One region of the Sphingobium agrisoli genome, then DNA from elsewhere that is predicted to be linked to it. Evidence: predicted binding sites of a transcription regulator. Region 1 holds the regulator's gene; the other holds the start of a gene.
What was found. Region 1 encodes LexA, which represses DNA repair genes until DNA is damaged. Its sites were predicted from a motif close to GTTCCNCNCTTGTTCT; they were not measured.

Region 2: ACETPF_RS06660 (ImuA family protein) is a predicted target of LexA. The motif match lies at 2,036-2,051, and genes of this name have one in related genera.

Annotation. Positions count from the first base shown of each region.
Region 1 covers NZ_JBHDJI010000011.1:89,884-93,191, reverse strand. The annotation lists gene ACETPF_RS16720 (ComEC/Rec2 family competence protein) at 1-1,143, shown strand, start outside; gene lexA (transcriptional repressor LexA) at 1,164-1,835, opposite strand; gene ACETPF_RS16710 (molybdopterin molybdotransferase MoeA) at 1,912-3,093, opposite strand; gene moaC (cyclic pyranopterin monophosphate synthase MoaC) at 3,090-3,308, opposite strand, start outside.
Region 2 covers NZ_JBHDJI010000003.1:43,757-47,064, reverse strand. The annotation lists gene ACETPF_RS06670 (L,D-transpeptidase family protein) at 1-299, shown strand, start outside; gene ACETPF_RS06665 (right-handed parallel beta-helix repeat-containing protein) at 328-1,863, opposite strand; gene ACETPF_RS06660 (ImuA family protein) at 2,071-2,820, shown strand; gene ACETPF_RS06655 (Y-family DNA polymerase) at 2,714-3,308, shown strand, end outside.

The sequences.
Region 1 (3,308 bases):
CTGTGCGGCATGGCGATGGGGCGCGACGCGATCACCCTGCGGCTGGTGGCAACGGGCGCGCTGATCGTGCTGTTGCTGTGGCCGGAGGCGCTCGTGGGACCGAGCTTTCAGATGAGTTTCGGGGCGGTGACCGCGATCGTGGCGCTGGCCGAGCATCCGCGCTTCCGTGCCTTTGCGGCGGCACGGGACGAAGGGTTGGGGCGGAAGGCGGCGCGGGTGCTGGCGGTGACGCTGGCGACAGGGATTGCGGTCGAACTGGCGCTGATGCCGATCGGGCTGTTCCATTTCCACAAGGCGGGGCTGCTGGGGGCGTTCGCCAACCTGGTCGCGATCCCGCTCACCACCTTCGTCGTCATGCCGCTGGAGGCGCTGGCGCTGCTGTTGGACGTGGTGGGGCTGGGCGCGCCCTTCTGGTGGGGGACCGAGCAGGCGCTCGACCTGCTGCTGCTGATCGCCCACGGCGTGGCGGCGAGCCCGATGGCGACGATGGTTGCGCCGGTAATGCCGGTGCTGCTGTTCGGGCTGATCGCCGGCGGGCTGCTCTGGTGCCTGTTATGGCGGACGGCCATGCGCTGGGCGGGGCTGGCGCCGGTGGGCATCGGCATGACGCTGGCGCTGCTCACGCCAGCGCCTGACGTTCTGGTCACGGGGGACGGCCGGCATGTTGCGGTGCGGAGCGGGGCTGGCATGGCCCTGCTGCGCGAGCGGGCGGGGGACTATGTGCGCGACGTGCTGGCCGAAAGCGCGGGCTATGCGGGCGAGCTCGGCGCCATTGCCGACCTGCCGGCGGCGCGCTGCTCGACCGATCTCTGTGCGCTGGAGATGGAGCGGCATGGGAGGCGGTGGCGGCTGCTGCTGACGCGGAGCGACATGCTGATCGAGCGGGCCACCTTTGCGCGGGATTGCGCGGCGGCGGATATCGTGATCAGCGACCGGCGGCTGCCGCGCTGGTGCCGGCCGCGCTGGCTGAAGGTCGATCGGCGGCTGCTGGCACGGACGGGGGGATTGTCGATCGACCTGGCGCGGGCCGAAGTTCACACCGTCACAAGGCCCGGTGACGCGCATCCGTGGATTGTTGGGCCGGCGCGAAAACCCACGCCTAGCGCTTCGAACCCTGGGCCCCGGCTTTCGCCGGGGAGCTAAGGGGTCATGAGTTCGCCTGATTAGTTATAACGCCGCAGCAGCCCGGCGAGCTTGCCCTGGATGCGGACCTGGCGCGGATCGTAGATTTGCGGTTCGTACGCGGCGTTGGCGGGATCGAGCCGTACCTTCGCGCCGTCGCGGCGGAAATATTTGAGCGTCGCTTCGGCCTCATTAATCAGCGCGACAACGATCTGCCCCTCGCGCGCGACCTCTGTCCGCTGGATCAGCGCGAAGTCGCCGTCGAGGATGCCTGCCTCGACCATCGAGTCGCCGGATACTTCGAGCGCATAATGGTCGCCCGCGCCGAGCAGGGCAGCGGGGACGGACAGCATCGTCTGCCCCTCCATCGCCTCGATCGGCACGCCGGCGGCGATGCGGCCGTGCAGCGGGATTTCGACCACGTCATTGGCGGCGATCGGGAGCGCCGGCGCGGCCTTTGGCTTCAGTTGCACGACCGGCGCGGGCGCGCGATGCATTGCTTCAGGGAGCTTCAGCACTTCGAGCGCGCGGGCGCGATTGGGCAGGCGGCGGATGAAGCCGCGCTCCTCCAACGCGTTGATGAGCCGGTGGATGCCCGATTTCGAGCGCAGGTCGAGCGCGTCCTTCATCTCCTCGAACGACGGCGACACGCCGCCTTCCTCAAGCCGGGTCTGGATGAAGCTCAGCAATTCCTGCTGCTTGGGCGTCAACATCGCGGTCCTCCATGGAACGTATGAGGAACGCATAGGAAACACATGCGGATTAGTCAACGGGTTTCCGCGGTAACATTCAGCCAAGCGGCAGGATTGTGACGCGACCGCCGGCATGCGCCGGAGGCGATCCGGCGGGGCGCAAAATCAGGCAGTCGGCGCGTGCCATCGCGGCGGTGGCGGCGCTGTCCTGCGAGGTGGCGGAGACGATGCCCTCCCCGGTGCGGAAGGCGCGGAGATACTCGTCGCGCTCGGCCGTGGCGGGGAGCGGTGAAGCCAGTGGCGCGTCGCTGGTCTGCGGCAGGGGCCGGGCCGCACCGGACAGGTGGCGCACCAGCGGCAACAGGAAGAGAGTGGCGGTGACGAAGGCGGACACCGGATTGCCGGGCAGGCCCAGGAAGAGCGCGTCGCCCATCCGGCCCGCCATCAGCGGTTTGCCGGGCCGCATCCTTATCTTCCAGAAATCCAGCGTGCCGCCCGCCGCCGCGAGGGCCGGGCGGATGAGGTCATGATCGCCCACCGACGCGCCGCCGGTCGACACGATGAGGTCGGCCGATCGCGCACTGTCCAGCGCGGCGGTGGTGGCGTCGAGATCGTCGGGGACGATGCCGAGGTCGGTGACGTCGCAGGGAAGGGCCGCGAGCAGCGCGGCCAGCATGGGCGCGTTCGAGGATGGGAGAAAGCCGGGCGGGGTCGGCGCGCCGGGCGGGACCAGTTCGTTGCCGGTGGACAGGATCGCGACGCGCGGGCGGCGGCGGACCGGCAGCGCGCCATGGCCCGCGAGGACCGCGAGCGCGATCTGGGCAGGGCCAAGATGCGTGCCGGCCTCCAGCAACGTCGCGCCGCGCGCGAAATCGGAGGCGGCCGGGCGGACATGGCGACCGGCTGGTAGAGGGTCATCGCTCGCGGTCAGACGATAGCCGTCGCGAGTGGCGTTTTCCTGCATCAAAATGGCGTCGGCGCCGGGCGGCAGGGGCGCACCGGTGAAGATGCGGCAGGCTTCGCCGGGACCGATGCGCGCGAGGGCGGCCGCACCAGCCGCGCTTTCCTGCGTCAGGCGCCAAGGGCCAGGATAGTCGGCCGCGCGCACGGCATAACCATCCATCGCCGAAAGGTCGGCCCAGGGCTGGTCGCGCAAGGCCTTGATGTCCTGCGCCAGCCAGCGGCCGGTCGCCTGCGCGATCGGCACGGTCTCGGCCGGCAGCGGGGGCGCAAGCGCGAGCAGTCGGGCCTGCGCCTCGGCGACCGGGAGCAGGCTCATGGAGCGCGTCGCCAGTCGCCCGACTTGCCGCCGGTCTTGGATTCCAGACGGACGCCGCCGATGACCATGGCTTTGTCGAGCGCCTTCGCCATGTCGTAGATGGTGAGGAGGGCGACCGAGGCGGCGGTCAGCGCCTCCATCTCTACCCCGGTCTGGCCGGCGGTGCGCGCGGCGGCGGTGACGGTGACGCCGCCATCGTCCAACGTGAAATCGAC
Region 2 (3,308 bases), on a different contig from region 1:
TGGGCCGGGTCAAGTTCATGTTTCCCAACGATCTTGGCATCTATCTGCACGACACGCCCCAGCGCGCGCTCTTCGCCAAGGAGGACCGCCACTACAGCAATGGCTGCGTCCGGCTGGAGGACGCGCAGCGCCTCGGCAGCTGGTTCTTCGGCAAGTCGCCCGCCGCGGACGGAACCGCCCCGGAACAGCATCGCCCGCTGCCCCAGCCGGTGCCGGTCTATCTCACCTATTTGACCGCCGTCCCCACCGACCAGGGCGTCCGCTTCCTGCCGGATGTCTACGACCGAGACAGCGATTAAACCGTCATAAAGGCCAAGCCGGTCCTCGTCACCGCGCCTCGAAGATCGAAATCCGCCTCGGCTGACGCAACCGCACCGGCTCGCCCAGTTCGCGCTCCAGCATCGCCAGCATCCAGGCGCGATGCTGCGCCATGAAGGCGGGGAAGCCATCCGCGCTGGCGGGGTTGAACACCGGCACCGCCCAGTCCGCCGCCACATCGCGGAAGGGCAGCGTCGATCCGCCGGCATCCTCGCCCGGCCGATCGACATGCGCGCCAAAATAGCTGTTCCTTTCGAACCGGATGAAGCTGGCCGGATCGAACCCCGCCCTGATCAGATAATCCGGCCCGTTCCGCCCGCTCTCGCTGCCATAGCGCGCCGTCCCCGCGACGTTGAAGACATTGCCGACGAAGCGCACGTCGCGCGCCCATCCGTCCCAGTTGGTCGCTACCACCATCTGCACGTCCTTGGTCTTGCCGACATGGACGACGTTACGCTCGATCAGCGCATCGGACACATTGCCCGACAGCTGGAAGATCCGCGTCCCGTCGTTACGACTGACATTGAACCGCGCCACCGTGCCGCGGTTGCCCAAATTGTTCTTGTCGTCGGGTCGGGGCGAGCAGATCAGCAGGAAGCCGCCCGCATTGTCGTGGCTGTAATTATAGAGGATCGCCGTCCGCCGCGAATTGAAGTCGGAATCGAACCCCTGCCCGTCATAGCGGGTCACGGTATGCGCCGCCTCGTTGAGCTGGATCAGGCTGTTGTCGGTGCTCCATTGCCAGATGCCGGCATTGTAGCCGGGCGCGCGGCTGCCGGCGTAGCGGACGATATTATGCTCGACCAGCGCCCCGTCGGTGCCGCGCGGCACGATGCCGTCGCCGCCGACATCCTCGACCAGATTGTCGCGGATGACGACCCGCTCGCTCGGAAACCAGTCGCGCGCGGTCACCCGATCGCTGATGCCGGCAATGCCCGACCGGTCGACCTTCCACACGATGTTGCGTTCGATCCGCAGGTCGTGGAACCGGGTCGGGCGCTTGGCTCCCACCGCGCGGAAGACGATGCCGCCATTATCCTTGCGGCTGTTGATGCCCCGCACGTCATGAATATACATGTCATGCACCCGGATACCGCGCGTCACCCCGCGATCCTCGGCCGACACCAGCACGCCATGCCGCAACGCAGGTGCCGGCGCGTCGTTGGTGACCTCCAAGCCGCTCAGCGTCACATATTCGGCGTTGATGATCCCGACCGCATGGGCCGACACCCCGCCCGCGTCGATGCGCGGACGCGGCCCCGCGCCGGTGGCGGCGATGCTGATCGGCGAATCCTTCCTCCCCGACCGTGTGATGGTCAGCGGCTCGCGCCAGACCGACCCGGCGGTCAGCAATATCCGGTCGCCGGCCTTGAGCGGCTGGCGGTTGACCCGCGCCAGCGATCGCCAGGGCTGGTCCGCCGACGTCCCGCTGGCGCGATCGTCGCCGATGCGGGAATCGATGAAATAGGTCTCGGCATGGGCCACAGCGCCCAGGCCGGACGACAGGAGAAAGCTCGGCAGGAGCAACCGGAACAGGATCGTCATCGTCCTTCACATTATGCAAAGTCGGGCTGAATAGTGGGTGAAGGACGGTCTGCAAGGGCCTTGATCTGCTTTGGCCCGCCTCGTCCTTGCCCGGCCGGCCATCCCATGTCGGGCATTCCGGCATCCTGAGCGAAAGCAGGGGCTCAAATCCTCTGGACCTGCGTTGTGCGATGGAACATAAAGTGAACATCGTGGATGATTCGGGATATGGATTCGATTGCGCCTCATGGCGGCGGCCGCTCTTCGGAACGGACCGCAGCGCAGGAACCAGCGTCGCTGCCGGCGCTGGGAGCGGGGCAGTTGCATGAAATCCATGCCGTGGGAGAGGATCGCGCCGCAGCGCTCGCCTTCGCACTGGCATCGGGGCATTTCGTCCCCGACGGCGCAATCGTCGCGCTGCGGGTGCCGGGGCGATCCCGCCTGCCGACGCTCTTTTCGGGCGACGGCCTGGCGCTGCTGGGACTGGACCCGGCCCGGCTGACCCTGGTCGAGCCGGCGAGCGAGATCGACATGCTGCGCGCGGGACTGGATGCCGCGCGCTGCGCCGGGGTGGCGGCGGTGCTGATCGAAAGCGAGGGCCGCTTCGCCGACTATGACCTCACCGCCAGCCGCCGGCTGGTGCTGGCGGCCGAAGCCTCGCGCGCCTGCGTCATCCTGCTGCGGGTCGATGCCCAGCCACGATCGAGCGCGGCGCGCACGCGCTGGTCGATCGCCAGCGCGCCGTCGGTGCCGCTGGAAGCCGACGCGCCGGGCTGGCCCGCGATCGACGCGGAACTGCTGCGCTGCCGGGGCGGCCCCGCCGGGTCGCGATGGCGGCTGATCTGGGACATGGACCATGGATGTTTTCGCGATGGAGCCCAATTCCAGCCCCAATTCGAGGCAATGCCTGGCGCTGTGGTTCCCCTTCCTCGCCTGCGAACGGACGCGGCGCACGACCCCCGACGCCGCGTCGCCTGACGCGCCGCTGGCGCTGGTGACGCGCGCCGGCAATGCGCTGCGGCTGGCGGCGCTCGATCCCCTGGCCCAGGCGGAGGGGCTGATCGCCGGCATGACCCTGGCCGACGCGCGGGCGCGCTGCCCGACCCTTGCCACCTGTTCCGCAGACCCGGATGCCGACGCGCGCGAACTCGATCGCCTCGCCGTGGCGATGCGGCGCTTCACGCCGATGGTGGCGCTCGACCCGCCCGATGGCCTGATCCTCGACATCAGCGGTTGCGCGCATCTCTTCGGCGGCGAAAAGGCGCTGGCCCGCGCCGCAAAAGGCGAAGCCGGCTATGCCAGCCGCTGCGGCTTCGGCCCCAACGCCACCGCCGCCCGCGCGCTCGCCCGCCATGGCGGCAAGGGCGGTGATGTCCACGCGCTCCCCGTCGTTGCGCTCGATCTCGATGATCGCGCGCTCGCGGCGCTGCGACGCGCAGGACTCCGCACGATCGGCGATCTCGCGC